Regions from separate parts of the Streptomyces sp. NPDC018693 genome, predicted to be linked through region 2. Evidence: riboswitches for the same ligand, from Rfam matches in the RefSeq annotation. Region 2 holds a riboswitch; each other region holds the start of a gene.
What was found. A riboswitch is a leader RNA that binds a small molecule or an ion and turns the genes downstream of it on or off. The one in region 2 is predicted to bind cyclic di-AMP.
Positions count from the first base shown of each region.

Region 1: linked by a shared signal. The riboswitch ahead of ACH5AC_RS25640 (transglycosylase family protein) and the one ahead of ACH5AC_RS33635 (M23 family metallopeptidase) in region 2 are both predicted to bind cyclic di-AMP.
Region 3: linked by a shared signal. The riboswitch ahead of ACH5AC_RS29925 (transglycosylase SLT domain-containing protein) and the one ahead of ACH5AC_RS33635 (M23 family metallopeptidase) in region 2 are both predicted to bind cyclic di-AMP.
Region 4: linked by a shared signal. The riboswitch ahead of ACH5AC_RS32750 (peptidoglycan DD-metalloendopeptidase family protein) and the one ahead of ACH5AC_RS33635 (M23 family metallopeptidase) in region 2 are both predicted to bind cyclic di-AMP.

Region 1 is NZ_JBIRZZ010000010.1:186,371-193,777, reverse strand. Features, by position in the region: gene ACH5AC_RS25660 (SurA N-terminal domain-containing protein) at 1-398, shown strand, start outside; gene ACH5AC_RS25655 (nucleoside triphosphate pyrophosphohydrolase) at 470-1,474, shown strand; gene ACH5AC_RS25650 (cytochrome P450) at 1,546-2,811, shown strand; gene ACH5AC_RS25645 (transglycosylase family protein) at 3,005-4,018, shown strand; cyclic di-AMP (ydaO/yuaA leader) riboswitch at 4,273-4,419, shown strand; gene ACH5AC_RS25640 (transglycosylase family protein) at 4,424-5,140, shown strand; gene eno (phosphopyruvate hydratase) at 5,462-6,742, shown strand; gene ACH5AC_RS25630 (septum formation initiator family protein) at 6,858-7,334, shown strand; gene ACH5AC_RS25625 (DUF501 domain-containing protein) at 7,362-7,407, shown strand, end outside.
Region 2 is NZ_JBIRZZ010000019.1:113,512-120,918, forward strand. Features, by position in the region: gene ACH5AC_RS33620 (DNA topoisomerase (ATP-hydrolyzing) subunit A) at 1-1,377, opposite strand, end outside; gene ACH5AC_RS33625 (M16 family metallopeptidase) at 1,646-3,037, shown strand; gene ACH5AC_RS33630 (M16 family metallopeptidase) at 3,034-4,422, shown strand; cyclic di-AMP (ydaO/yuaA leader) riboswitch at 4,623-4,789, shown strand; gene ACH5AC_RS33635 (M23 family metallopeptidase) at 4,803-5,543, shown strand; gene ACH5AC_RS33640 (GntR family transcriptional regulator) at 5,733-6,428, shown strand; gene ACH5AC_RS33645 (HPr family phosphocarrier protein) at 6,633-6,914, opposite strand; gene ACH5AC_RS33650 (GNAT family N-acetyltransferase) at 7,094-7,407, shown strand, end outside.
Region 3 is NZ_JBIRZZ010000014.1:96,052-103,458, reverse strand. Features, by position in the region: gene ACH5AC_RS29930 (polyprenyl synthetase family protein) at 1-976, opposite strand, end outside; cyclic di-AMP (ydaO/yuaA leader) riboswitch at 1,440-1,612, shown strand; gene ACH5AC_RS29925 (transglycosylase SLT domain-containing protein) at 1,616-2,095, shown strand; gene ACH5AC_RS29920 (HAD family hydrolase) at 2,125-2,949, opposite strand; gene ACH5AC_RS29915 (GNAT family N-acetyltransferase) at 3,171-4,235, shown strand; gene ACH5AC_RS29910 (glycosyltransferase) at 4,264-5,553, shown strand; gene ACH5AC_RS29905 (polysaccharide deacetylase family protein) at 5,634-6,389, shown strand; gene ACH5AC_RS29900 (glycosyl hydrolase) at 6,459-7,407, opposite strand, start outside.
Region 4 is NZ_JBIRZZ010000018.1:49,722-57,128, forward strand. Features, by position in the region: gene ACH5AC_RS32730 (helix-turn-helix domain-containing protein) at 1-233, shown strand, start outside; gene ACH5AC_RS32735 (DUF6126 family protein) at 230-352, shown strand; gene ACH5AC_RS32740 (tyrosine-protein phosphatase) at 366-1,163, opposite strand; gene ACH5AC_RS32745 (alpha-galactosidase) at 1,388-3,460, shown strand; cyclic di-AMP (ydaO/yuaA leader) riboswitch at 3,767-3,925, shown strand; gene ACH5AC_RS32750 (peptidoglycan DD-metalloendopeptidase family protein) at 3,930-4,937, shown strand; gene ACH5AC_RS32755 (SGNH/GDSL hydrolase family protein) at 5,178-5,963, shown strand; gene ACH5AC_RS32760 (MBL fold metallo-hydrolase) at 6,274-7,407, shown strand, end outside.

The DNA.
Region 1 (7,407 bases), on a different contig from region 2:
ACGGCATGGTCCTCGACCAGGTGCTGCAGCGCGCCGCGGAGGACGCGGGCGTCACCGTCAGCCGCAAGGAGGTCCAGGAGATGCGGGCCGGCCTGGAGCAGCAGGCGGGCGGCGCGGAGGGCCTGGAGATGGCTTGGCTGCAGCAGTACGGCGTGCCGCCGCAGCGCCTCGACGAGAACCTCCGCCTCCAGCTCCAGGCCCAGAAGCTCGCCCAGGCGCTCGGCACCGACACCAATCAGCCCGCCTTCTGGAACGCACTGTCCAAGGCGTCGCAGGAACTCGGCGTCGACCTCAACCCCCGCTATGGCAGCTGGGACGTGCAGAAGGTCGGCCGGGTCGACGCGACGACGCCGTGGGTGCGGGAGGTCACGGCGGCGGGCGACCAGCAGCCGGCGTGAGAATACGACCGCGCCGCCGGGCCTGTGGATAACCCAGGGGCTCGTCGGCGGCCGTGGGTTACGTTCGAGGTGTGAACGATGTGACCGCACCCCCCGACCCCCACTCCGCCACCGGCCGAGTCGTCCTGCTCACCACCAGCCACCGCGTCGCCCCCGGCCTGCTGTCCTGGCCCGCCTGGCAGGCGCTGCGCACGGCGGACGGTGTGCTGTGCGCCGATGGCGCGCACCCGCAGCTGCCCTATCTGCGTGAGGCGGGCATACGGGTGGAGGAGGGGTCCCCGACCGCCGAGGACCTGGTGGCCCGGTGCGCCGGCGGGCACACGGTCGTGGTCGTCGCGACCGGCGAGGGCGAGCCGGCCCTCACCGACGGCCTGGCCCGACTGGCCGGCTCCGGCCGGGTGGCCATGCCCGAGCTGGAGCTGCTCCCCGCCTCCTACGACCTCCCCGGCGCCCGCCTCCTCGACCTCGTCCAGGTCATGGACCGCATCCGCGCCGAGTGCCCGTGGTCGTCCCGCCAGACTCACCAGGGCCTCGCGAAGTACGCGGTCGAGGAGTCGTACGAACTGGTCGAGGCGATTGAGGACGGGGACCGCGACGAGCTGCGTGAGGAGCTGGGCGACGTCCTGCTCCAGGTGGTCTTCCACGCCCGTATAGCGGAGGAGGACGAGGAGACGCCGTTCTCCATCGACGACGTGGCGGGCACCATCGTCGACAAGCTGATTCACCGCCACCCGCATGTCTTCGGCGACGCGACAGCCACCACCCCGGAGGAGGTCAAGGAACACTGGCTGCGCACCAAGGCCGTCGAGAAGCGGCGCGATTCGGTGACCGAGGGCATCCCGCTCCAGCAGCCGGGCCTGGCCCTCGCCGCCAAGCTGGCCTCCCGCGTCCGCACGGCCGGCCTGGACGTACCCCTGCCGAAGCCCGACGGCACAGGCCCCGGCATCGGCTACGAACTCCTGGCCCTCGCGGCCCGAGCGGAGGCCGAGGGCATCGACCCGGAGGCGGCCCTGCGAGCAGCGGCCCGCGCCTACCGCGACGCGATACGGACGATCGAGAAGGAGAAGCAGAACTAGTCCGGGCCATGCTCACCGAGGGATGGGAGCGAAGGCAGGGGGGCAGTCCGGTTGCTGCGTAGGGTCGGGGTATGCAGTACGACGAGCCTCGCGGACCTGAACTCTTCACCTGGGAGTTCGCGGCAGACCCCTACCCCGCCTACGCCTGGCTGCGGGAGCACGCGCCCGTGCGTCGGACCACCCTGCCGAGCGGGGTGGAGGCATGGCTGGTCACCCGGTACGCCGATGCCCGGCAGGCGCTCGCGGACCAACGGCTCTCCAAGAATCCCGCGCACCATGACGAGCCCGCGCATGCGAAGGGCAAGACGGGTATCCCCGGTGAGCGCAAGGCCGAGCTGATGACGCATCTGCTCAACATCGACCCGCCGGACCACACCCGGCTGCGTCGGCTGGTGAGCAAGGCGTTCACGCCGCGCCGGGTCGCCGAGTTCGCGCCCCGGGTCCAGGAGCTCACCGACCAGTTGATCGATCGGTTCGCCGAGAGGGGGCATGCCGACCTGATCCACGAGTTCGCCTTCCCGCTGCCGATCTACGCCATCTGCGACCTGCTGGGCGTGCCCCGCGAGGACCAGGACGACTTCCGGGACTGGGCCGGCATGATGATCCGGCACGGCGGGGGCCCGCGCGGCGGGGTCGCGCGGTCGGTGAAGATGATGCGCGGCTATCTGTCGGAGCTGATCCACCGCAAGCGCGCCGCCCTGCCCGTGGAGCCGGCGCCCGGCGAGGACCTGATCTCCGGGCTCATCCGCGCCTCCGACCACGGTGAGCACCTCACCGAGAACGAGGCCGCCGCGATGGCGTTCATCCTCCTGTTCGCCGGCTTCGAGACGACCGTCAACCTCATCGGCAACGGCACCTACGCCCTGCTCACCCACCCCGAGCAGCGGGCCCGCCTCCAGACCTCCCTGGCGCACAAGGAGACGGCCCTCCTGGAGACAGGTGTGGAGGAACTGCTGCGCTTCGACGGGCCCGTCGAGCTCGCCACCTGGCGGTTCGCCACGCAGCCGCTCAGCATCGGCGGTCAGGACATCGCGCCCGGCGACCCGGTCCTCGTCGTGCTGGCCGCCGCCGACCGTGACCCGGACCGCTTCACCGACCCCGACACGCTCGACCTCTCCCGCCGCGACAACCAGCACCTGGGCTACGGCCACGGCATCCACTACTGCCTCGGCGCCCCGCTCGCCCGGCTGGAGGGCCAGACCGCCCTGGCCACCCTCCTCACCCGCCTGCCGGACCTGCGCCTGGACGCCGACCCGGCCGAGCTGCGGTGGCGCGGCGGGCTCATCATGCGCGGACTGCGCACACTGCCGGTCAGCTTCACACCGCCTCAGATGTGAATGACAGTCACTGCCTCGGCGGTGCCTTCACCGTGGCAAACATGACGCACCCTCACCTCTGTGATCTTCACGTGATCTGCGCGGCATGAACTTGTGACAAGTGATCGTCTGCCTATACGTTCACTCGTCAACGCGGTTGGGTAAGCAGCGCATCCGCCGCGCCGGTCACCACTGTCTCGAGAAAGGCCCCCGCATGCTCTCCGGGAACGGTCGTCACCGTCGCCCCCGCCAGGCCCCGGCGCTCCTCGTCGCGGCCGGAGTGACCGGGTCCGCCATCGCCATCCCGCTGCTGGGCGCGTCCGGCGCGAGCGCGGCCGACGGCACGGTCTGGGACAAGGTGGCGGAGTGCGAGACCGGTGGTTCCTGGAGCGCCGACGAGGGCAACGGCGAGTACGGCGGCCTGAGCCTCACCCAGGACGACTGGGAGGCGTACGGCGGTCTCGACTACGCGCCCAGTGCCGACCAGGCCAGCCGCAAGCAGCAGATAGCCGTCGCCCAGAAGCTGCTCGCCGAGAAGGGGGTCGGCGCCTGGGGCACCTGCGGGCTGACCGCCGGGCTCACCAAGGCGAACGGCACGGTCGCCGTGGACACCGGCCTCCCTCAGGGCGCCCTGACCGGCACCGGCCTCTCGGACTCCTCCAAGAGTTCGACCGGCGGGACATCGAGCTCCTCTGGTTCCTCCAGCCCGTCCGACTCGTCCGGTTCCTCCAGTTCCTCCGGTTCCTCCGCTGTGTCCACGTCTCCGTCCGTCGGCCCGTCCACCGGTGCGTCCGCCGAGACGTCCACCGACTCGTCGCCTTCGACCCCTTCTTCCGGTACGACTGACAGCTCCGCAAAGTCCGATACGTCCGCCCCCGCCGACCCTGGAGTGGAGGGCGCTCAGGCGGCCGACGGCTCACCTACGGTCACCGCCGATGGGGAGAAGTCGGACAACTCGGGGCAGAGTGTGGGTTCCTGGAGCCTCGTCGACACCGGTGCGCTCGGCACCGGCCGCCACCGTGGCGCCCCCGCCGAGGAGTCGGCGGGGTCCGGGGAGTCCGCGAGCGACGCGTATGTCGTCCGCGACGGCGACACCCTCGCCTCCATCGCCGACTCCCTTGACGTCACCGGCGGATGGCGCGGCCTCTATGACGGCAACAAGGATGTCATCGGCCCCGACCCGAGCCATATCGTCCCCGGTCAGACCCTGTCCGTCGGTAGCGAATAGGGCGAAAACGCGCGGGAGTTCACGCCCCACTTCACTCCGGAATGTCCGGTTTGGCGAAAGTGTGGGATGAGTCTCAGAAGCCCTGATCGTCTTTGAAATTCGGCGGATCGCGTGTCTACGGTCATGACCGCTCGGCAATCCGAGCCCCGGCCGCCGCAACGCCGAATCCTGCCAGTGGCAGCCCGGGAACAGTCGTCGCGTCCAGCGCCGTCGGCAGGAGCGGGGGACCCAAGGTAAGTGCCGGTCCCGGCAGTTGAGGGATCTCGCCCGAGAGATCGGGGAGACCTCACCGCCGGATCCGGCTAGGGGTGAAGCCACACCTCCCAGCAGGGGGGAGTGGCCGGGCAACTCAACCGGCCCGAACCCGACAGCTCACCTCGCAGGCGTCGGTGAGGGGATCGATCCATGCTGTTCTCCGGCAAGGGCAAGCACCGTCGTCCGTCCAAGGCCAGCCGCGCAGTCGCCGTCGCCGGCGTCACCGCCGCCGCCGTCGCCGCCCCGCTGATGGCATCCGGCAGCGCCTCCGCCGCCACAGCGGCCGAGTGGGACGCCGTCGCCCAGTGCGAGTCCGGCGGCAACTGGTCCATCAACACCGGCAACGGCTACTACGGCGGTCTGCAGTTCTCCGCCTCCACCTGGGCCGCGTACGGCGGCACGCAGTACGCCGCCCGCGCCGACCTCGCCACCAAGGCGCAGCAGATAGAGATCGCCGAGAAGGTCCTCGCGGGTCAGGGCAAGGGCGCCTGGCCGCACTGCGGCGTCGGCCTGTCGAGCACCCCGTACTCCGGCGGCTCCAGCTCCTCGAACACGAGCACCGGCACCACCGGCCGCTCCACCGAGCAGCAGAGCACCAACCGCTCCACCGAGCGCCCGGCCACCCAGAGCCAGCAGACGCAGAAGACCCAGAAGACCCAGAAGAGCCAGAAGACGGTCACCACCCCGACCGGCAAGAAGGTCAAGAAGGGCGACGGCGAGTACAAGGTCGTCAAGGGCGACACCCTCAGCGGTATCGCCGAGAAGCACGGTGTCGAGGGCGGCTGGCAGAAGCTGTTCGAGCTGAACAAGGACGTCGTCGAGGACGCCGACCTCATCTACCCGGGCCAGCAGCTTCACCTGAAGTGACAAGCGGGCTCGTATGCTCCCCGCCCCGGCGCGTTCTTCCCCCGTGCGCGCCGGGGCGGGGTTTTTCTCGCCCGTTTCCCCGCCCGTGTCCCCGACTGTTTCTCCGCCCGTGTCCCCGACTGTTTCTCCGCCCGGTTCCCCGCCCGTTTCCTCGCCCACTGTTCACCCGCCCTTTGTTCCGCGCGGGAACAATGGGTACCGTCAGACCTTGTCCACGGGACGGTCGGTCGGCTGGCCGATGGCCCGGAGACGGTTAGGCTCTAGTCGCAAGGCTCACGTGGCCCCGCACTTCCAGCGTCACATCCCAAGAAGGAGATGCTCGTGCCGTCCATCGACGTCGTCGTAGCCCGGGAAATCCTGGACTCCCGAGGCAACCCCACGGTCGAGGTCGAGGTCGGCCTCGACGACGGCAGCACGGGTCGTGCCGCCGTCCCGTCCGGCGCCTCCACCGGCGCCTTCGAGGCCATCGAGCTCCGCGACGGTGACCCGGGCCGCTACCTGGGCAAGGGTGTCGAGAAGGCCGTCCTCGCCGTCATCGAGCAGATCGGCCCGGAGCTGGTCGGTTACGACGCCACCGAGCAGCGCCTGATCGACCAGGCCATGTTCGATCTGGACGCCACCGACAACAAGGGCTCCCTCGGCGCCAACGCCATCCTCGGCGTCTCCCTCGCCGTCGCCCACGCCGCCTCCGAGGCCAGCGACCTCCCCCTCTTCCGCTACCTGGGCGGCCCGAACGCGCACCTGCTGCCGGTGCCGATGATGAACATCCTGAACGGCGGCTCGCACGCCGACTCCAACGTGGACATCCAGGAGTTCATGATCGCCCCGATCGGCGCGGAGTCGTTCTCCGAGGCCCTGCGCTGGGGCGCCGAGGTCTACCACACCCTGAAGAAGGTCCTGAAGAACAAGGGCCTGGCCACCGGCCTCGGTGACGAGGGCGGCTTCGCCCCGAACCTCGGCTCCAACCGCGAGGCCCTCGACCTCATCCTGGAGGCCATCCAGGAGGCCGGCTACACCCCCGGCGAGCAGATCGCCCTGGCGCTCGACGTCGCCGCGTCCGAGTTCTACAAGGACGGCGTGTACGTCTTCGAGGGCAAGAACCGCTCCGCCGCCGAGATGACGGAGTACTACGCCGAGCTGGTCGAGGCGTACCCGCTGGTCTCCATCGAGGACCCGCTGTTCGAGGACGACTGGGAGGGCTGGAAGACCATCACCGCCAAGCTCGGTGACAAGGTCCAGCTCGTCGGCGACGACCTGTTCGTCACCAACCCGGAGCGCCTGGCCCGTGGTATCGAGGAGGGCGCCGCCAACGCCCTGCTGGTGAAGGTGAACCAGATCGGCTCCCTCACCGAGACCCTGGACGCCGTCGAGCTGGCCCAGCGCAACGGCTTCAAGTGCATGATGTCCCACCGCTCCGGCGAGACCGAGGACGTGACCATCGCCGACCTCGCCGTCGCCACCAACTGCGGCCAGATCAAGACCGGCGCCCCGGCCCGCTCCGAGCGCGTGGCCAAGTACAACCAGCTGCTGCGCATCGAGGAGATCCTCGACGACGCCGCGGTGTACGCAGGCCGCAGCGCCTTCCCGCGCTTCAAGGGCTGACGGCCTCGTAGGAGGCCCTCGTACACCCTCGTAGGAAGCGTCGTACGTACGTCCCCGTACGCGGTCCCGTACCGTGTGCGGGGACGTACGCACGTGTGAACGGGAGGCGGGGCACATGGCCGTGAAGGACCGGGACCGGTTCTCCACCGCGACCAGACTGCGGCTGCTCGGCGAGCAGACCGCGGCCCGTGTCTACCGCTCGCAGACCCGTCGGCAGGCCCGCCGCTCCCGGCTCACCGGGCGGGCGGCACTGCTCGCCATGGTGCTGTGCTCGCTGATCGTGGCCCTCGCGTACCCGATGCGGCAGTACGTCTCCCAGCGCGCCGAGATCGCCGACCTGCAGCGGGAGCGGCAGGAGGCCGAGGCCCGGGTGGAGCGGCTGCGCGACCTCAAGGCGCGCTGGCAGGACGACGCGTACGCCGAGCAGCAGATCCGGCTGCGGCTGCACTATGTGATGCCCGGGGAGACCGGGTTCGTGGTGATCGACCCGGACGCGGCCCGGCAGGCGCGCGCGGATCTCGGGGCGGCGGACCGCCCCTGGTACTCGAACGTCTGGGACGGGGTCGACAAAGCCGACGCCTCTGACCAGTGAACCGACAGAGAGAATCTTCCACAGGCAATGGACACACCCCCGCCGACCACTGAGCGCACCGAGCCCACCGACG
Region 2 (7,407 bases):
GAGCTTCTCCTTCTCCGCCTCCAGCTCGATCCGGTCGTACTTCGTCAGGCGGCGCAGCGGCGTGTCCAGGATGTACTGGGTCTGCACCTCGGACAGGGAGAAGCGCTCCATCAGGCGTTCCTTGGCCTGCGCGCTGTTCTCGCTGGAGCGGATCAGCCGGATCACCTCGTCGATGTCGACGAGCGCGGTGAGCAGGCCCTCCACGAGGTGCAGCCGGTCGCGGCGCTTGCCACGGCGGAACTCGCTGCGGCGGCGCACCACGTCGAAGCGGTGGTCGAGGTAGACCTCCAGCAGTTCCTTCAGGCCCAGTGTGAGCGGCTGGCCGTCCACCAGCGCCACGTTGTTGATGCCGAAGGACTCCTCCATCGGCGTCAGCTTGTAGAGCTGCTCCAGGACCGCCTCCGGCACGAAGCCGTTCTTGATCTCGATGACCAGGCGCAGACCGTGCTCCCGGTCGGTGAGGTCCTTGACGTCCGCGATGCCCTGGATCTTCTTCGAGCCGACCAGATCCTTGATCTTGGCGATGACCTTCTCGGGGCCGACGGTGAAGGGCAGTTCGGTGACCACCAGACCCTTGCGGCGGGCCGTCACGGACTCGATCGACACCGTGGCGCGGATCTTGAAGGTGCCGCGGCCCGTCTCGTAGGCGTCCCGGATGCCGGACAGGCCGACGATCCGGCCGCCGGTGGGCAGGTCGGGGCCCGGGATGTGCTTCATCAGGGCGTCCAGATCCGCGTTCGGGAAGCGGATCAGATGGCGGGCCGCGGCGATGACCTCGCCCAGGTTGTGCGGCGGCATGTTCGTCGCCATGCCGACCGCGATGCCGGAGGAGCCGTTGACCAGCAGGTTCGGGAAGGCGGCGGGCAGCGCCACCGGCTCCCGCTCCTGGCCGTCGTAGTTCGGTGTGAAGTCGACCGTGTCCTCGTCGATCGACTCCGTCATCAGGCTGGTCGCCGCTGCCTGGCGGCACTCGGTGTACCGCATGGCGGCCGGCGGGTCGTCATTGCCCAGCGAGCCGAAGTTGCCGTGGCCGTCGACCAGCGGCACGCGCATGGAGAAGGGCTGCGCCATCCGCACCAGGGCGTCGTAGATCGACGCGTCGCCGTGCGGGTGCAACTTGCCCATGACCTCGCCGACCACGCGCGCGCACTTCACATAGCCGCGGTCGGGGCGCAGGCCCATCTCGTTCATCTGGTAGACGATGCGGCGGTGCACGGGCTTGAGCCCGTCGCGGGCGTCCGGCAGGGCGCGGGAGTAGATGACCGAGTACGCGTACTCGAGGAAGGAGCCCTGCATCTCGTCGACGACGTCGATGTCGAGGATCTTCTCCTCGTACGAGTCGTCGGGCGGCGGGGTCTTCGTGCTGCGGCGGGCCATCGCTGCCTGGCTCCTTGCTGAAGCGTGTGACGGGTTCTGACGCGGACCATTGTGGACCGCGGCACTGACAACGCGGGCAGGGACCCGATCACGCTCGTCCCGGCCCCGCAGCGCGATCACCTCCGCGCGGCTGCCCGCAGGCTACGCGATCCGCTCTCGGCGTACGTCCCGCGGGAACTTCGCCGACCGTCCGCACGCTTGCATACAGTGACAGGACCGGCAGGAAATCCGCGGTTCGACGACCGCGTCCGCGATCGAAGGGACGTACATGCCCATGGGTCACACGGCCACAGCCCAGGCAGGCTCCGGGGGCCTGACAGCGACCGAGCACCGCCTGGCCAACGGCCTGCGCGTGGTGCTCTCCGAGGACCACCTGACCCCCGTCGCGGCGGTGTGCCTCTGGTACGACGTCGGTTCGCGCCACGAAGTCAAGGGACGTACCGGCCTGGCTCACCTTTTCGAGCACCTGATGTTCCAGGGCTCCGCCCAGGTCAAGGGCAACGGCCACTTCGAGCTGGTGCAGGGCGCCGGCGGCTCCCTCAACGGCACCACCAGCTTCGAGCGCACCAACTACTTCGAGACCATGCCCGCGCACCAGCTGGAGCTCGCCCTCTGGCTGGAGGCCGACCGCATGGGCTCCCTGCTCACCGCCCTGGACGACGAGTCCATGGAGAACCAGCGCGACGTCGTCAAGAACGAGCGCCGCCAGCGCTACGACAACGTCCCCTACGGCACGGCGTTCGAGAAGCTGACCGCACTGGTCTACCCGGACGGCCACCCCTACCACCACACGCCGATCGGCTCCATGGCCGACCTGGACGCGGCGACCCTGGAGGACGCGCGCGCGTTCTTCCGTACCTACTACGCGCCCAACAACGCCGTCCTGTCCGTCGTCGGCGACATCGACCCCGAGCAGACGCTCGCCTGGGTCGAGAAGTACTTCGGCTCCATCCCCGCGCACGACGGCAAGCCCACGCCGCGTGACGGCTCGCTGCCCGACGTCATCGGCGAGGAACTGCGCGAGGTCGTCGAGGAGGAGGTCCCGGCCCGCGCCCTGATGGCCGCCTACCGCCTGCCGAGCGACGGCACGCGCGCGTGCGACGCGGCCGACCTCGCCCTGACCGTCCTCGGCGGCGGCGAGTCCTCCCGCCTGTACAACCGGCTCGTACGACGCGACCGTACGGCCGTCGCGGCGGGCTTCGGCCTGCTGCGGCTCGCCGGGGCGCCCTCCCTGGGCTGGCTGGACGTGAAGACCTCCGGGGACGTCGAGGTGCCGGTCATCGAGGCCGCCATCGACGAGGAGCTCGCCCGGTTCGCCGAGGAGGGCCCCACCGCCGAGGAAATGGAGCGGGCGCAGGCCCAGTTGGAGCGCGAGTGGCTGGACCGGCTCGGCACGGTCGCCGGCCGCGCCGACGAACTGTGCCGGTTCGCCGTGCTGTTCGGCGACCCGCAGCTCGCCCTGACCGCCGTCCAGCGCGTGCTGGAGATCACGCCGGAGGAGGTGCGGGAGGTCGCCCAGGCCCGCCTGCGCCCCGACAACCGCGCGGTGCTCGTCTACGAGCCGCTCGCCCCGGAGCACGTCGAGGACGTGGCGGGCACCGAAGACCCGGAGTCCGCGGCCACCGTGGAAGCCGACGACCATGAGGAGAGGGCCAAGTGACCGAGCTCGCCACGATGGAGTTCCACCCCCAGCCGCGGGCGGGCGAGGCCAAGCCCTGGGCGTTCCCGGCCCCCGAGCGCGGCACGCTGGACAACGGCCTGACCGTGCTGCACTGCCACCGCCCCGGCCAGCAGCTCGTCGCCGTCGAGGTCCTCCTGGACGCGCCCCTGGAAGCCGAGCCGGCCGGCCTCGACGGCGTCGCCACGATCATGGCGCGGGCCTTCTCCGAGGGCACCGACAAGTACTCCGCCGAGGAGTTCGCCGCCGAGCTGGAGCGCTGCGGCGCCACCCTCGACGCGCACGCCGACCACCCCGGCGTCCGGCTCAGCCTGGAGGTACCGGTCTCACGCCTGCCCAAGGGGCTCGGGCTGCTCGCCGACGCCCTCAGGGCGCCCGCGTTCGCCGACAGCGAGATCGAGCGCCTGGTGCGCAACCGCCTCGACGAGATCCCGCACGAGCTGGCCAACCCGTCCCGGCGCGCCGCCAAGGAACTCTCCAAGGAGCTGTTCCCGGCCGACGCCCGCATGTCGCGCCCGCGCCAGGGGACCGCGGAGACGGTCGAGGCCATCGATTCCGGCGCCGTCCGCGCCTTCTACGACCGGCACGTCCGCCCCGCCACGGCCACCGCCGTGGTCGTCGGCGACCTCACCGGCGTCGACCTGCCCGCGCTCCTCGGCGAGACCCTGGGCAGTTGGACGGGCTCCGCGGCCACACCGCGCCCGGTGCCGCCGGTGACCGCCGACGACACCGGACGGGTGATCATCGTGGACCGTCCCGGCGCCGTCCAGACACAGCTGCTCATCGGCCGCGTCGGCCCCGACCGGCACGACCGCGTGTGGCCCGCCCAGGTGCTCGGCACGTACTGCCTGGGCGGCACCCTCACCTCCCGCCTGGACCGCGTGCTGCGCGAGGAGAAGGGCTACACCTACGGCGTGCGCGCCTTCGGCCAGGTGCTGCGCTCCGCCCCCGACGGTTCGGGTGCGGCGATGCTCGCCATCAGCGGCTCGGTCGACACCCCCAACACCGGTCCCGCCCTGGCGGACCTGTGGGCGGTGCTGCGCACCCTCGCCGCGGAGGGTCTGACCGACGCCGAGCGCGACGTCGCCGTGCAGAACCTCGTCGGGGTGGCCCCGCTGAAGTACGAGACCGCCGCCGCCGTCGCCGGCACGCTGGCCGACCAGGTCGAGCAGCACCTGCCCGACGACTACCAGGCGACGCTCTACCAGCAGCTCGCCGCCACCGGCACGGTCGAGGCCACCGCCGCCGCCGTGAGCGCCTTCCCGGTGGACCGCCTGGTGACCGTCCTGGTGGGCGACGCCGCGCAGATCAAGGAGCCGGTCGAGGCCCTCGGTATCGGCGAGGTGAAGGTCGTACCGGCGGAGTAGCCGCGAACGACGCACGCGCGCGTGGGGCCCTGGTGTACCGAAGCGTCACCAGGGCCCCGCCATGTCCGAATTGGGAGAGAGATTGCCTGTCTGCCCTGTGGGATGCGCTACAAAAGCCCCGTTCCGTTTGGGAATCGAAGGCGGGCCCCTCTAGCGTCGTCCGGGCTGTTCGTCAGGCAGTGCGCCGCGCCCGCGGCACCGGACAGCCATCGCCGAGTCCCCGTACGGCGCGAGCCAGGGGAGCCGGGGACCCAAATCGGCAGTCCCTGGGGTGAATCGGACGCCCGCGCGGTAGTGAGGGGGTCCGTAGGAGACCTTCCTGCTCCGAACCCGTCAGCTAACCCGGTAGGCGAGAGGGAAGGAAAGGACCGCTCGACTTCATGGCGTTCACCTGCGCCACCGGGAAGCACCGTCGCCCCAGCCGGCTGCAGCGCGGCACGGCCCGCGCGGCGGGCGTCGCGGCGCTCACCACCACCGGCGTCATGGCCACCGTGACCAGCCCCGCCCTCGCCGCCGAGACCTCCGCCGAGCAGACCGGGTTCATCCCCGTCGTCACGGTGAACGACGCCGTGGCGGAGCAGATAGAGGACCAGGCCGCGGCGCAGCAGCGGGCCGCAGAGGTCGAGGAGGCGCGCCAGAGGGCGGCCGCCAAGGCCAAGGCGGAGCGAGAGGCCAAGGCCCGTGCCGCGCGCGAGGCCGAGCGCCGACGCCTCAACGCCTTCGTCCCGCCGGTCACCGGCTCCTATGTCTCCACCAGCTACCGCGCGGGCGGCGCCGTGTGGTCCTCCGGCAGCCACACCGGCGTCGACTTCCACGCGGGGAGCGGTACACCCGTGCACGCGGTCGGCTCCGGCACCGTCGTCGAGGCCGGCTGGGGCGGCGCCTACGGCTACCAGATCGTGATCCGCATGAACGACGGCGCGTACACCCAGTACGGCCACCTGTCGTCCGTCGGTGTGTCGGTCGGCCAGCAGGTCGTCCCCGGCCAGCGGATCGGCCTGTCCGGCGCGACCGGCAACGTCACCGGACCGCACCTGCACTTCGAGGCCCGCACCACCCCGGAGTACGGCTCGGACATCGACCCCGTCGCCTACCTCCGCAAGCACGGCGTGAACGTCTGACGCCCCGCGGCGACATCGCGTACGGCCCCGGCTCACCGAGCCGGGGCTTTCGTCGTTTCGGATGCGCCGCTGTCCAAAAAATATCCATGGATTCCGGCCCGCCATCGGAAATTGCGGCTCATTGCATTAGAGTCGCTCAACACAACGTCAATCGTCGACGTTTCACGGGGATTAATGCGGAGGTCGGTCATGCGCATTCCGGCGCACTCGGTGTGCACGGCCATCCGGGACGACATCGTCGCGGGTGTCTACGAGCGTGGCAGCCGGCTCACCGAGGAACTCCTCGCCCGCCGCTACGGCGTCTCCCGCGTTCCCGTGCGGGAGGCGCTGCGCACCCTGGAGGCGGAGGGGTTCGTCGTCACCCGGCGGCACGCGGGCGCGTGCGTCGCGGAACCGACCGAGCAGGAGGCCGCCGACCTGCTGGAGATGCGCATGCTGCTGGAGCCGCTCGGTGCCGCGCGGGCCGCCCAGCGGCGTACCGAGGCGCATCTGAAGGTGCTGCGCGGGCTCGTCCGGCTCGGACAGGAGCGGGCCAGACGGGGCAACAGCGAGGATCTGCGCTCCCTGGGCGGCTGGTTCCACGAGACGCTCGCCCAGGCCACCGGCAGCCACGCCCTGACGTCGACGCTCACCCAGCTGCGCCACAAGATCGCCTGGATGTACGCCGTGGAGGCCCCCGCCAGTCCCCTGGACGCCTGGGCCGAGCACGGCGCGATCGTGGACGCGGTGGCGCGCGGCGACGGCGAGCGCGCGCGGGCGGTCACGGCGCTGCACACCGAGCGAGCGAACCTCGCGCACCGGTTGCGCTTTTCCGGCGGCGGCGATCGCGCGGACCGTGTGAGGACTTCGCAACATCCCGTAAACATGTCCGGCCTGCGACATTAACACAAGGGCCGTATACAAAGAGGGCATATTCGGTGGACGCCTATTTGTGCTGCCTTTTCCGTGCGTGCCGTGAATTTCAGGGCGCGCGTCTTCCGCGTGCCCGGACGCCGGTTATCGAGTATGCCCGGGTAATTCCGTGAGGCGGTGCGGAAACGGCGAAGCCGCGCCTCCCGGGATGACGGGCGACGCGGCTTCGCGGCGGGTTCAGACGGTCTCGGGAAGCTCCTCGAGACCCTCGGAGACCAGCTTCGCCAGACGGTCGAGGGCCACGTCCGCACCCTCGGCGTCCGAGGCGAGGACGATCTCCTCGCCGCCCTGGGCGCCCAGGCCCAGCACGGCCAGCATGGAGGCCGCGTTGACGGGGGTGCCGTCGGCCTTGGCGATCGTCACGGGGACGCCTGCGGCCGTGGCGGCCCGGACGAAGATGGAGGCGGGGCGGGCGTGAAGGCCCTCGGCCCAGCCGACGTTGACGCGGCGCTCAGCCATGTGATGCTGCCCTTCAGTTTCTCAGGGTTGTCTAGACCAGTGTTCCACATCGTGACGCGTGCCCCCAGGGGTCGTTCGGCCCCTGGGGGAGTGACCGTCGGGCCTCGGCCTAGACCCGACGGACGTCCTCCACAGATTGTCCCGCGCCGTTGTCGTACGCGAGCCGTACTCTGGGCCCCATGCGAAGCGCGCCGGACCGGCAGGAGTACCCCGCCCACTGGGAAGCCGACGTGGTGCTGCGCGACGGCGGCACCGCGCGCATCCGCCCGATCACCGTCGACGACGCCGAGCGCCTGGTCAGCTTCTACGAGCAGGTGTCGGACGAGTCGAAGTACTACCGCTTCTTCGCGCCCTACCCGCGCCTGTCCGCCAAGGACGTCCACCGCTTCACGCACCACGACTTTGTGGACCGGGTGGGACTCGCGGCCACGATCGGCGGCGAGTTCATCGCCACCGTACGCTATGACCGCATCGGTCCCGACGGCATGCCCGC
Region 3 (7,407 bases), on a different contig from region 2:
CGACCAGCGCCACCTTCGCGTCGCACTCCGGCAGCGGGGCAAGCGCCGCCCGCGCCTCCTTCGCGTACCGCACGGTGTCCCGCCGCGCCTGCTCCAGCGCCGGGTGCGCCCGCAGCGCGGCCAGCGCCTCGGCGTGCCGTACGTCGTCACTGAGGTCGGAGTCCAGCAGTTCGCACAGCGCGATGTCCTCCGGCAGCCCGAGCCGTGCCGCCCGCTCCCGCAGCCGCAGTACGGGCAGCGTGGGGATGCCCTCGCGCAGATCGGTGCCCGGCGTCTTCCCGGACTCGTGCGAGTCGGAGGCGATGTCCAGCACGTCGTCGGCCAACTGGAAGGCGACCCCGAGGCGCTCTCCGTACTGGGTCAGCACATCGACCACGGTCTCGTCGGCCCCGGACATCATCGCCCCGAACCGGCAGGACACCGCGACCAGCGAGCCGGTCTTGCCGCCGAGCACATCGAGGTAGTGATCGACGGGGTCGCGCCCGTCGGTCGGGCCGGCCGTCTCCAGGATCTGTCCGGTGACGAGCCGTTCGAACGCGAGCGCCTGGACGCGTACCGCCTCCGGCCCGAGGTCGGCGAGGATCTGCGAGGCGCGGGCGAAGAGGAAGTCACCCGTGAGGACGGCGACGGAGTTGCCCCAGCGGGTGTTCGCGCTGTCGACCCCGCGGCGCACCTCGGCCTCGTCCATGACGTCGTCGTGGTAGAGCGTGGCGAGATGCGTGAGCTCCACCACGACGGCCGACGGCACCACACCCGGCGCGTAAGGGTCGCCGAACTGCGCGGCGAGCATCACCAGCAGCGGCCGGAACCGTTTGCCGCCGGCCCGCACCAGGTGCTGCGCGGCCTCCGTGATGAAGGGCACCTCACTCTTGGTGGCTTCGAGCAGGCCCTCCTCGACAGCCGCCAATCCAGCCTGGACATCGGCTTCGAGGGCCTGGTCCCGCACGCTCAGCCCGAACGGCCCGACGACGGTCACGAGGGATCTCCTGTCTGCTGGCGTCTACCGGCGATTACACGGTTTGTCGATAGGTCGCTGCCATCACTCAAGTCAGCGTATCCGGTCACGTTTCGATCACCATCAGACCCCACCGCCTCACGTGAAGGGAACGCCAAGGGAACGGAAGGGACATTTATCGACTTACCGGAAAGTATCCATTAGCCAACCAATGAAGAATTAGCCGCTATTGCCCGATTTGCCACGCATTGCAAAGGGCGGTGACATCTCTCACTCGGCCCGACCGCCCGACCGCGCCCCGGGCGCCCGTCTCCCCTGCCCCGCAGGCGAGTTGAGCCTTGGCGAACGCAAAGGATCAAGCGCCCCATATGCCTCGCCGCGAGGTCAACAGGGCGTTCTGTGAATTCGCCACTTGTTTCGGACATGTGCCCTCGCATACGTTCCCGCCGAGTCGGGCGGACGCCGAATCCTGCCGCCGCCTGACACCCACCCATCGACGAACCACTCGCGTACGGCAGGAGCGGGGGACCCAGGTAACACGCCGCGCCGGGCACACGCCCGACCGGCTTGGGGTGAAGCCATGCCCGTACGGGCGTGGCCGGGCACCTCCCAGCCCGAACCCGACAGCTCACCTCGCAGGCGCCGGAGAGGAACATCACCATGCCCGCATACGGCAAGCCCACCCGCCCGAGCCGCCTCGCCCGCCGCCTCGCCCTCGCCGGCACCGGCGTGGCCGTACTCGCCCTCCCGCTCGTCGGCGCGACCACCGCGTCCGCGGCCACGGCCACCCCCACCTCGACGACGACGGTCGCCGGATACCCGAACAACCTCGACGGCTGGATCCGCGAATCCCTCGCGATCATGGCGGAGAAGGGCATTCCGGGCAGCTACGACGGCATCCACCGCAACATCATGCGCGAGTCGTCCGGCAACCCGAACGCCATCAACCTGTGGGACTCCAACGCGGCCAAGGGCACCCCGTCCAAGGGCCTGCTCCAGGTCATCGACCCGACCTTCGCGGCGTACCACGTGGCCGGCACCTCGTACGACCCGTACGACCCGGTCGCGAACATCACCGCCGCCTGCCACTACGCCCAGCACCGCTACGGGTCGATCGACAACGTCTTCGGGGCCTACTAGGCGTACTGGGCGCTGTACCGGACAGCGCCTCACGGAAAGAGCCGTTCGAGGACGACGGCCACCCCGTCGTCCTCGTTCGACGAAGTCACCTCGTCGGCCACCGCCTTCAGCTCGGGATGCGCGTTGGCCATCGCCACCCCGTGTGCCGCCCAGTCGAACATCGGGATGTCGTTGGGCATGTCGCCGAAGGCGATCGTGTCGGCCGGCCCGATGCCCAGGTGCCGGGCGGCCAGCGCCAGTCCGGTGGCCTTCGTCACCCCGCACGGCTGGAGCTCCACCGTGCCCGGCCCCGACATGGTGACCGTGGCCAGCGAGCCCACCGCCGCCCGCGCCGTCGCCGCCAACTCGTCGTCGGACAGCTCCGGATGGCGCAGCAGCACCTTGCTGATCGGCTCGCACCACAGGTCCTCGCGGCGGGCGACCCGCAGCGCGGGCAGCGTCGGGTGCGGCATCCGGTACCCGGGCTCGATCAGCGTCAGCCCGTCGACGCCGTCCTGGTCGACGGCCGCGTACACCTGGCCGACCTCGGCCTCGATCTTGCCGAGCGCGGTCTCCGCCAGCTCCCGGTCCAGGGTGACCGACCACAGCAGACGGTCCGCGCCGGCGTCGTACAACTGCGCGCCCTGTCCGCACACCGCGAGCCCCCTGCTGCGCAGGTTCTCCAGCAGCGGCCGTACCCGCGGCGCCGGCCTGCCGGTCACCACCAGATGCCGGGCGCCGGCCTCGGTGACCCGGGCGAGCGCGTGCAGCGACCGGTCGGAGAAGGTGTCGTCGCCGCGCAGCAGCGTTCCGTCCAGGTCGGTGGCGATGAGGGCGTACGCGGAGCGCTCGGCATATGCGGTGGGTGCGGGCATGATCAGAGAATACGGATACTTCACGCCGGACCCGACGGCCGTCTCACGCCCCGGATCGCCGCTTTCCCACGCATCGCCGGGTAATGGACGCTTGACGGCCAATGCACCGGTTGGCAACAACATGCTCCGCTACCTACCGCCCGCACCGAGTCGGGCGGTACCGTCCAAGAGTCCAGGGGGGACTTGATCGGGGGGTCAGGTTGAACAGTGGGCGCATTCGTGTGCTGCGGCCGAGCGAACTCGGCGCGGGGGACAGGGAACGGTGGCGCGGGCTGCGGGCGCTGTCCGCGGCTCCTCGCAACCCGTTCATGGAACCGGAATTCACCGACGCGACGGGCAGGGTACGGCCACGGGCCCGGGTCGCGGTGGTCTACGAGGGGCGTGAGCCGGTCGGCTTCCTGCCCCATGAACGCGGCCCGCTCGGCGTGGGCCAGGCGCTCGCCTACGGGGTGTCCGACGCCCAGGGCGCGGTGCTGAGTCCCGGACTCGGCCTCGACGCCGCCGAACTGATGCGGGCCTGCTCTCTGTCGGCGTTCGCCTTCGACAACCTGGAGGCGGAGCAGGGCCTGTTCGTGCCGCACGCGGCCGCCGAGTACGCGGCGTACGTCATCGACGTGGAGAAGGGCTACGACACCTACGAGTCCGTCCTGCGCGCCCAGTCGCCGAAGTTCCTGAAGACGACGCTCGCCAAGGAGCGCCGGCTGGGCCGCCAGGTCGGCGAGGTGCGGTTCGTCTTCGACGAACGTGACCCGGCCGCGCTGCGCACGCTCATGGCGTGGAAGTCCGCGCAGTACCGCAGGACCGGCCGCCGGGACCGGTTCGCGCAGGAGTGGATCACGCGGCTCGTGCACGGGCTCGCCGAGACGCGCGCCCCGGAGTGCACCGGCACGCTGTCCGTCCTCTACGCCGGTGACCGTCCGGTCGCCGCCCACTTCGGGCTGCGCTCCTCGACCGTCCTGGCCTGCTGGTTCCCGTCGTACGACGTGGAGTTCTCCAGGTACTCGCCGGGGCTGGTGCTGCATCTGCGGATGGCCGAGGCGGCCGCCGCCGAGGGCATCCGCACGCTCGACCTGGGGCGGGGCGCGGCCGAGTACAAGGACTCGCTGAGGACCGGCGAACTGCCCGTGTACGAGGGGGCGTGGACCAGGCCGGGGGTCGGCGCCGGGCTGTACTGGCTCAGCCGCGAACCCGCGCGCCGCGCCCACCACTTCGTACGTAACCGGCCGAGGCTCGCGGCGGCGGCCGCTCAGGTGCTGAAGAGCACGGGGCGGCTGCGGCGGTCCTGACACCGAAACGTCATTCTGGGGGGAGCGCATGTTCCGCACGACGCGCACACGGCAGGAGATCCAGCGGTTCCTCGACATCAGTCCCGTCCAGGTCGCCGAGATCGACCTCGACGACGGGGTGGTACGACCGGGTCCGGGCAGCCCGCCGGTGACCCACGGCGAGGTGTTCCTGCTGGTCAGGCGGGCCGGTCGGCCGATCGGCACCCTGCTGGGGCGGGTGCCGGAGGGCGGCGATCCGGCGGCGGTGCTCGGGGCGTCGGCCCATCGGCTCGGCTCCCGGGCAACCTCCCCGCCCGCTGCCCCGGCCGTCCCCGGTCCGCCACCGCCGTACGCCACCGTCGTCATCGCCACCCGTGAGCGCGCCGGACAGCTCGCTCACGCGCTCGACTCGATGCTCGCCCAGGACCACCCGGACTTCGAGATCGTCGTCGTCGACAACGCGCCCGTCACGGACACCACCCGGGACCTGGTCGAGCGCAAGTACGCCGAGCGGGTGCGGTACGTGTGCGAGCCGCTGCCGGGCCTCGCGATCGCCCACAACACGGGCATCGGGGCGGCCCGTGGCGAGGTGGTCGCGTTCACCGACGACGACGTGATCGCCGACCCGCGCTGGCTCACCGAACTGACCGCGCCCTTCGCCGCCGACCCGTGGCTCGGCTGCGCGACCGGCCTGATCCTGCCGGCCCGGCTGCGCACCCCCGCCCAGGTGCTGCTGGAGAGCCACGGCGGCTTCGCGAAGGGTTTCGCGCCCCGGACGTACGACCCCGCCGAACCGCCCGCCGACGAGCCGCTGTTCCCGTTCACGGCGGGACGTTTCGGCTCGGGCGCCAACATGGCCTTCCGCACCGGCGCACTGCGCGCGGTGGGCGGCTTCGACCCCGCGACCGGCGCCGGTACGCGCGCGCGTGGCGGCGACGACCTGTACGGGTTCGTCCGCGTCCTCGCGGCCGGGCACCGGCTGCACTACACGCCGTACGCGCTGGTGTGGCACCACCACCGGGAGACCTGGCGGGACCTGGAGACCCAGGCGTACGGCTACGGCGCGGGCCTCACCGCCTACCTCACCGCGATCCTGGTGAACCGGCCCGCTCTGCTGCCGGCGTTCCTGGCGCGGCTGCCCCGGGGGTTGGCGTACGCGCGGACGCTGACGGCGGTACGGGAGGACTCGGCGGGGGGAGCACCAGGTGATCACGACGAACGGAACCATCCCTGGCCACGGCGGCTCTCACGACTGCAGCGGCGCGGGATGGCGTACGGACCTGTGGGCTATCTGCGGGCGCGACGGGCACTGCGGGCCATGAGACGGGAGCAGCGATGAGAGTGTCTGGGGACAGAGTGGCGGACCTGGGTGCCATAACAGGGCTCGACAGCATCCCGGTCCTCCTCTACCACGCCGTGATGGAGGAACCGCCCGGCTGGATCGCCGAGTTCACGGTGTCGCCGAAGCAGTTCGCGGCGCAGCTCGACGCCGTGGTCGACAGCGGTCGTACGCCCGTCACCATCAGCGCGCTCGCCGACCATCTGGCCGGGCGGGCGCCGCTGCCGGCCCGGCCCGTGCTGCTCACCTTCGACGACGGCTTCGCCGACCTGCCCGGGCCGACCGCCGAGGCGCTCGCCGAGCGGGCGCTGGCGGCGACCGCCTACCTCACCACCGGCGCCATCACACCGGGCGGGCGCAGCCTGCTGCCGCCCGCGCCGATGATGACGCTGGACCGGGCCGCGCTGCTGGAGCAGAGCGGCATGGAGGTGGGCAGTCACACCGTCACCCACGCCCAGCTCGACACCCTCGCGGCGAAGGACCTCTCACACGAACTGCGCGACTCACGTGCGCGGTTGGAGGACGCGCTGGGGCACCCGATCCGCCATCTCGCCTATCCGCACGGCTACAACAGCGGGCGGGTGCGGCGGATGGCGGCCGCGGCCGGGTACGACACGGCGACCGCCGTCCGGCACGCGCTCAGCTCGGACCACGACGAGCGGTACCGCATCGCGCGGCTCATCGTGCGGCAGAGCCACACCGTCGCCGACGTCCGGAACTGGCTGGCCGGACGGGGGGCGCGGATCGCGCCGTACCGGGACGGTCCCAGGACGGTCGGCTGGCGGTGGTACCGCCGGGCGCGCGCTGTCGTGCGGGGGCCCGTGTTCGCCGGCTGACGCGACGGGTGACTCGCCGGGTGACGCGCCGGGTGACGCGCCGGGTGGCGCGCCGGGTGGCGATCTTCCCTACCCCAGCGGCTGGTTGAGGTAGGGGTCGGAGACCGCCTTGCGCAGGCTCTTCCACGCCTGGTCGTTGGCGACGGCCAGATCGCAGTGCGGTCCGGGGTCGCGGTAGTTCCACTGGAGGGCCGCCTTGACCCCGTCGAGGTCCTTGAGCACCGCCGGCACGCCCGCGTACCACTGCGCCTGCCGCTCGGGCCGCGACGGGTCGTCGGCGGTGCCGAACTCGGAGAGCATCAGCGGCTTGTCGTCCGATATGTTCCGGCGGATCCACTCGTGGGTGGCGGTCTGGGTCTGCTCGAAGGACAGCCAGCCGGTGCGGTGGCACTGGTAGTAGTTGTACTGGTTGTAGCCGATCCAGTCGACGTACCGGTCCCCCGGGTACATCTGCCGTATGAGGTCGGCGTGGCCGATGTAGCCGGTGACGATCCACGTCCAGACGACGTTGTCGACACCCAGCGTCCGGAACCGGTCATGGATGTGCCGGTAGGCGTCGACGTAGTCCGCGGGGCTGCCGTTGGCCGGGGTGCGGGTGTCCATCTCCAGGTCGAAGGAGAGGAAGACCTTCCGGCCGGTGCGCTGTCCGTACTCCTTGATCCGCGTGGCCTGTACGTCGATGACGGAGCTGTCGAGACGGCCGGCGGCGATCTGCTTCCAGGTGGGCTGCTGGGCCTCGGTCCCGCCCCACCACTTGCTCTCCCAGGACAGCAGCAGCAGACGGTCCTCACCGACGAGCTGCTCCTGCTCGGTGAGCAGCTGGCCTTCCACGCGTCCCCCCTGGACCAGGGACATGTCGTGGTACGTGTACACGATGTCGAGCGAGCGGCCGACCCGCCGCTCGTACTGGCGGACCTTGTCCGCCAGGTCGTTCCGGTTGTGCGGGACGAAGGCTCCGAACCACGCGCCGCAGGGGGGTTCGAGCAGGTCCGTCGGGCTGCACCGGCCGCCCTGCGGG
Region 4 (7,407 bases), on a different contig from region 2:
GCGTGCACCCCGGCGAGGAGTGGCTCTACGTCCTCAAGGGCCGGCTCTCGCTGCGGCTCGGGGACACCACGCACCGGCTCGCGCCCGGCGACAGCGCGCACTTCGACTCCCTGACCCCGCACCGCATCGCCGCGCTGGACGCGGACGGTGTGGAGCTGCTGTTCGTCCACACCCTGCTGCAGAGCCCGACGGCCGCCCTGTGCCTCGGCCCCACCCAAGGAGAGACGCCATGAGCGAGCTCGAGGAGAGATTTCCCCGTTCCCTGTGGATCCGGCTGATCATCTACATCGCCGTGGGGCACCTCTTCGCCGCCTTCATCTGGCTGCTCTTCGAGGTCGGCGCCAACCAGTGAGCCCGTGGGCGGTTCAGTCCAGCAGTCGCTCCCGCAGCAGCTCCCGGGTGGCGTCGGTGACGCCGAGACCCCGCTCCAGGTAGGCGTCGACACCGCCCCAGGTCTCGTCGATGGTCTCGAAGGCCGCCGTCAGATACTCGGCGCGGGCGTCGAACACGGGGGAGAGCAGCTCCATGACCTCGGGGGAGTAGGCGCTCGCATCGCTGCCGTTGCGGTGCACCTTGTAGCGGCGGTGCTTGGCGTTGGACTCCAGGTAGTCGGCGAGGATCGCCTCCCGCTCCACCCGCAGCGCCAGCAGTGTCACCGCCACGGACAGACCGGCGCGGTCCTTGCCGGCCGCGCAGTGCATCAGAGCCGGGACGCTGTCCTCGGCCAGCGCGTGCAGCACGTGCGAGTGCTCGCTCGTGCGCTCCTTGATGATGGTGCGGTAGGAGAGGACCATCCGGTCGGCCGCCTTGCCGTCGCCGAGGATCTCACGCAGTTGGTCGATGCCCCCCTCGCGGATCATCTTCCAGAACTCCGCGCCGTCCGCCGGGTCCGACAGCGGCAGGTTCACATTGCGCACGCCCGGCAGCTCGACGTCCGGGCCCTCCAGCTTCTGGTCCGCCGCGTTGCGGAAGTCGAAGACGGTGTGCAGCCCCAGCCCGGACAGGAACGCCGTGTCCTCCTCGGTCGCGTGCGCGAGGTGGCCGCTGCGGAACAGCACACCGTGCCGCACCCGCCGTCCGTCCTCGGTCGGCAGGCCGCCCACGTCACGGAAGTTGCGTACGCCTGCCAGTTGGGGTTCGGTCGACGGGATCTGCTGCGTCACGGGGGCTCCCTCCCTGTCGATCCCGGTCGGCGCGGCTCTCGGGTGGCCGACCGGGGCATCCTCTCGACCATACGGCATCGCTGGCCTGGGGCGACGGGTTCTCCACAGGCCGGTGCGAGGCGACATGCCTGGGTCAGGAGTTGTCCACAGGCCGTTGCCCAGATGGCCTCCCGCCCCTGATGATGTTGCTGTCTGATCGCGTCTGTTCGAATCTGTGAGGCCCGATGCTGGAGATCGCGGAAAACGGCCGTACGGCGCTGCTCTCGGGTCCCACGAGCAGTTACGCCGTCCATGTCACCGACGGCGACGAAGTGCTGCATCTGCACTGGGGCCCGGCGATCGCGCTCGCCGACGCCGAGGCCCTCGCCGCGCGCGGGCTGCCCGGCGAGTGGCCCTTCGAGTCCCGGCTCGACGGACGCGAGGAGTATCCCGTCGAGGGCGGCCGCCGCTTCGTCCGGCCCGCCCTGTCCGTGCGCGCCGACGGGCGGCGCGGCACCGAGTGGCGTTACGCGGGGCACGAGACCGACGGCGACGAGCTGCGGCTGCTCTTCCGGGACGCCGGACTGGCGGTGACCCTGCACTACCGGATGCGTGGCGACGTCGTGGAGCGCTGGACGACGCTGCGCAACGAAGGGGAGCAGGCCCTGGAGCTGCTGCGGGCCGACTCCGCCACCTGGACGCTGCCCGAGCGCGACGGCTGGCGGCTGTCGCAGCTGCACGGCCGCTGGGCCGCCGAGTCCCGGCTCACCCGCTCCGCACTCACCTACGGCGAGAAGGTCATCGGCAGCCGGCGCGGCCACACCGGGCACCAGCACCTGCCCTGGGTCGCCCTGGACACCGACGCCACCGAGGAGCGCGGGGAGGTCTACGGCTGCGCCCTCGGCTGGTCGGGTTCGTGGCGGATCGCCGTCGCCCAACTCCCCGACGCGCGCGTGCAGATCACCGGCGGCGCCGGGCACGACGACTCCGGCCTGCTGAGCCTGGCGGCGGGGGACTCCTTCACCACGCCCGTCTTCGCCGGTCTGTGGAGCGACGGTGGCTTCGGCGGCGCGAGCCGTGCCTGGCACGCCTACCAGCGCGCGTACGTCATCCCGGACGCCGACCAGGACCGGCCGGTGCTGTTCAACTCGTGGGAGGCCACCACCTTCGACATCTCCGAGGAGCAGCAGGCGGCCCTCGCCCGGCGGGCGGCGGCGATCGGCGTCGAGCTGTTCGTCGTCGACGACGGCTGGTTCGGTGCGCGCACCAGCGACCGCGCCGGACTCGGCGACTGGACCCCCAACCCCGATCGCTTCCCCTCCGGGCTCAAGCCGCTCGCCGACTACGTGCACGCGCTCGGGATGCGGTTCGGCATCTGGGTCGAGCCCGAGATGGTCAACCCGGACAGCGACCTGTACCGGGCACACCCCGACTGGGTGCAGTACCAACCGGGACGAAAGCGGACGGAATTTCGCAATCAGCTCGTGCTGAACCTCGCGCGCGAGGATGTGCGGGAGTATCTGTGGGAGCAGCTCCACGGTCTTCTCTCCAGCGCGCCCGTCGACTATGTGAAGTGGGACTTCAACCGCTGCTTCACCGACGCCGGATGGCCGGGCGACCCGTACCCGCAGCGCCTCTGGGTGGACCATGTGCGCGCCCTCTACGCCCTGCTGGACCGGCTGCGCGAGGCCCACCCGGGCGTCGCCTTCGAGTCCTGCTCGGGCGGCGGCGGGCGCATCGACCTCGGCGTCCTGAGCCGTACGGACCAGGTGTGGACCTCCGACAACACCGACCCGCTGGACCGGCTCACCATCCAGCACGGCTTCAGTCAGGTCCATCCCGCGCGCGTGATGGCCGCCTGGGTCACCGACAGCCCCAACACCCAGCTCAACGGCCGGGTCAGCTCGCTGCGCTTCCGCTTCGTCAGCGCGATGGCCGGGGTGCTCGGCGTCGGCGGCGACCTCGCCGAGTGGAGCGAGGAGGAGCTCGCCGAGGCCGGCGAGTGGGTCGCCCTCTACAAGGAGATCCGGCCTCTCGTCCAGCGCGGCGACCTCTACCGGCTGCGGCCCCCGGAGGGCGGGCTGAGTGCCGTGCAGTACGTCCGCGGCGACGAGTCCGTCGTCCTGGCCTGGCTCCAGGCCCAGCGGTACGGCGAACCCGTACCGGCGGTGCGGCTGCGCGGGCTCGACCCGACAGCGTCGTACGAATGCCTTGAAACGGGCGAAACGCATCGAGGGGCGCTGCTGCTGCACCATGGGCTGGATGCCGGGCTGCGTGGCGACCTGGATGCGACGGTTCTCCGGCTGCGTCGTATCTGAGCGTTCTGTCCGAATTGCAGCCTTCGTTCCAACTCGCTCTGGAATGGGGAGAGCTGGAGCAGCGTCACGTGAGCATCGTCATATCCGTGACCGAGCGTTGTCCGTCATGTTCACGTAATCGAGCCTCCTTTCAAGGGGATTTGGTGAAACGGCAGGTTCTTTGATGCACGCAGGGTGACTGGGAATTCTCACAGGGGATCACGAGAAAAGCGGGGCCCGTGCAACCTCTGCTTGTTTCCGTGCGTCTTGGTCGCTTACGTTCGCCACCAATCCGGACGGACGCCCAATCCTGCCGCCGACCGGAGCCCCACACACTCACCCGTGACGGCAGGAGCGGGGGACCCACAGGTATCACCGCCTGTTCCGGTCTCCGGAACGGCTAGGGGTAAAGCCGCGTCCCCGGACGCGGCCGGGCATCTCCAGCCCGCACCCGACAGCTCACCTCGCAGGCGCCGGAGAGGAATTCGCCATGCCCGCGAAGGGTAAGCACCGCCGCTCGAAGACCCCGCGCTTCGCCCGCTCGATCGCCGTCGCCGGATCCGGTGGCGTCGCGCTCGCTCTCCCGCTGCTGGGTGCCACCGGCGCCCACGCCGCCCCGGCCCAGTCCGTTTCGGCCCAGTCCGTTTCGCAAAAGGCCGTGCAGTCCGCCCCGGTGACGCAGAAGGCCGAAAAGGCGAGCGCCGAGAAGAAGAGCACGGAAAAGAAGGCCGCCGCGACGATCTACACGGTCCGCCCCGGCGACTATCTCTCGAAGATCGCCGACGAGCAGAACGTCAGTGGTGGCTGGCAGCGGCTCTACCGCGACAACCGCGCGGCCATCGGCGGCGACCCGTCACTGATCCACCCCGGCCTCAAGCTGTCGATCGGCAAGAAGGCCGCGTCGACGGGCACCACAAAGAAGTCGTCGTCCTCGAACTCCTCGAACTCCTCGAAGTCGTCGAAGTCGTCGGCGAAGTCCACGACGCCGAAGACGCAGAAGTCCACGACGCAGAAGTCGACGCCGTCGAAGTCCACGACGTCGAACTCCTCCTCGTCCGCGACGACGTCGGCCGGTACGCAGACCGCCGCGACCGGCTACACCGCGCCCGTCTCCGCCGGCGTGGGCACCGCCTACCGCGTCGCCGGCAGCATGTGGTCCAGCGGCTACCACACCGGTGTCGACTTCGTCGTCCCGACCGGCACCTCCCTCAAGGCCGTCGGCGCCGGCACGGTCGTCTCCGCCGGCTGGGGCGGCGCGTACGGCAACCAGGTCGTCATCAGGCTCGCCGACGGCTACTACGCGCAGTACGCCCACCTGTCCGCGCTGTCCGTCTCGGCCGGCCAGAGCGTGAGCGCCGGCCAGCAGATCGGCCTCTCGGGTTCGACCGGCAACTCCACCGGTCCGCACCTGCACTTCGAGATCCGCACCACCCCGGACTACGGCTCGGACGTCGACCCGGTCGCCTACCTCCGCTCGCACGGGGTCTCCGTCGGCTGACCGCCCGCACACCGCCGAAGGCCGGACCCCCATCCCCTGGGTCCGGCCTTCGGCCGTTGTCCCCGTATCCGGGTATCCGGGTATCCGGGTATCCGGTCTTCACGTATTCCCGGGTTGACGGACTCTTGGGGAGTGGCTTATCTCACCGTCCGTCAACCCTTGCCTACGGTCGCGTAGGTCACAATCCGCAGTGAATCATGAACCGCTGTGGCAGACGATTCGAAGAGTGACAGCAGATCAGTGATCGGGTCGTACGTGGCGGTGGGGGACAGCTTCACCGAGGGCGTCGGCGACCCCGGCCCCGACGGGGCGTTCGTCGGCTGGGCCGACCGGCTCGCGGTCCTGCTCGCCGACCGGCGGCCCGAGGGCGACTTCAACTACACCAACCTCGCCGTGCGCGGGAAGCTGCTCGACCAGATCATGGCCGACCAGCTGCCGCGGGCGGTCGAACTCGCGCCGGACCTGGTGTCGTTCTGCGCGGGCGGCAACGACATCCTCCGTCCGGGCACCGACCCCGACGAGGTCGCCGAGCGGTTCGAGCGCGCGATCGCGGCGCTGACCGAGACGGCCGGCACGGTGCTGGTGACCACCGGCTTCGACACCCGGGGCGTCCCCGTGCTCAAGCACCTGCGCGGCAAGATCGCCACCTACAACGGGCATGTGCGCGCCATCGCCGACCGGTACGGCTGCCCGGTGCTCGACCTGTGGTCCCTGAAATCCGTGCAGGACCGCAGGGCCTGGGACGACGACCGGCTGCACCTCTCGCCCGAGGGGCACACGCGTGTGGCGCTGCGCGCCGGGCAGGCGCTGGGCCTGGAGGTGCCGGCCGACCCGGAGCAGCCCTGGCCGCCGCTTCCGCCGCGCGGCACCCTGGACGTGCGCAAGGACGACGTCCACTGGGCGCGGGAGTACCTGGTGCCGTGGATCGGCCGCCGGCTGCGCGGCGAGTCCTCCGGCGACCATGTCAGCGCCAAGGGCACGTTGTCCCCTGACGACATCAGGATGCGGATCGAGGCGGTGGCCTGAGGCGCGGGCCCCGGTGGCTCCCCCACTGAGGTGAGCGCACGGGAGCGGTACGCGGGCGCGGCCCCGCCCGGACGCCGGGACGACGGCACACCGTCCCCCGGCACACGACGAGGCCCGCCCGCGTCTCGCTCACCCGAGCCGGGACACGAGGCGAAGCCCCGGAGAAAGACGCGCGGGGAACCGCGCGCCGGGCCCCCACCGGCCGGTGGACGCAACACCGCCCGGGAACGCCACCGGCGGCCCACACCCCGAGGGACTGTCAGTCGGACGGACCATAATGGAACGCCTAACGACTCCACCTGGAGGTAGCGTGGCCGGTTTCCGTTCCCTGAGCCCCGGGCTCCGTTCCCTGCAGCCCGAGGCGTTCGGCGCGGAGCCGAGCGGTGAGCGGCTCGCACGTATCCGCAGATCGCCCCACTTCAAGGACGGGGTGTTCCAGAACCCCGGCGGCCCCGCCCGCACCCGCCCCTCGGGTGCGGCGGGCGAATTCGCCAAGACCCTGTTCGACAAGGAATCGCGCGCACGCCGCGCCCCCACGGGCACGATCCCCGTGCACGCCACCACCCTCGCCGACCTCGCCAAGCCGCCCGCCACCGGCCTGCGCCTGACCTGGATGGGCCACTCCAGCGTGCTCGCGGAGATAGACGGGCAGCGGGTGCTGTTCGACCCCGTCTGGGGGCAGCGCTGCTCGCCCTTCGCCTTCGCGGGCCCCAAGCGGCTGCACCCGGTCCCGCTGCCGCTGGCCGCCCTCGGCCCGGTCGACGTCGTCGTGATCTCCCACGACCACTACGACCACCTCGACCTGCCCACGATCAAGGCGCTGGCCGGCACGGACACCCTGTTCGCCGTCCCGCTGGGTGTCGGCGCCCATCTGGAGCACTGGGGCGTGTCCGAGAGCCGGCTGCGCGAGCTGGACTGGCACGAGGCGACGCGGGTCGGCGGCCTCACCCTCACCGCGACCCCGGCCCGCCACTTCTGCGGCCGCGGCCTGCGCAACACACAGCACACGCTGTGGGCGTCCTGGGCCGTCGCCGGCGAGGAGCACCGCGTCTACCACAGCGGTGACACCGGCTACTTCGAGGGCTTCAAGGACATCGGCGCCGCCCACGGCCCCTTCGACGCCACGATGATCCAGCTCGGCGCGTACAGCGAGTTCTGGCCGGACATCCACATGACCCCCGAGGAGGCCCTGCGCGCCCATCTCGACCTGCAGGGCGGTGGCCCCGGCGGTGTGCTGCTGCCGATCCACTGGGCCACCTTCAATCTGGCGACCCACCCCTGGGCCGAGCCCGGCGAGTGGACGCTGGCCGCGGCCGCCGCGGTCGGACAGAAGGTCGCCGCCCCTGTCCCGGGCCGGTCCTTCGAGCCCGCCGGGGATCTCCCCGCGCACCCCTGGTGGCGCGACGTGTCCCGGCCGCTGAACCGCGAGTGGCCCGTTCCGAAG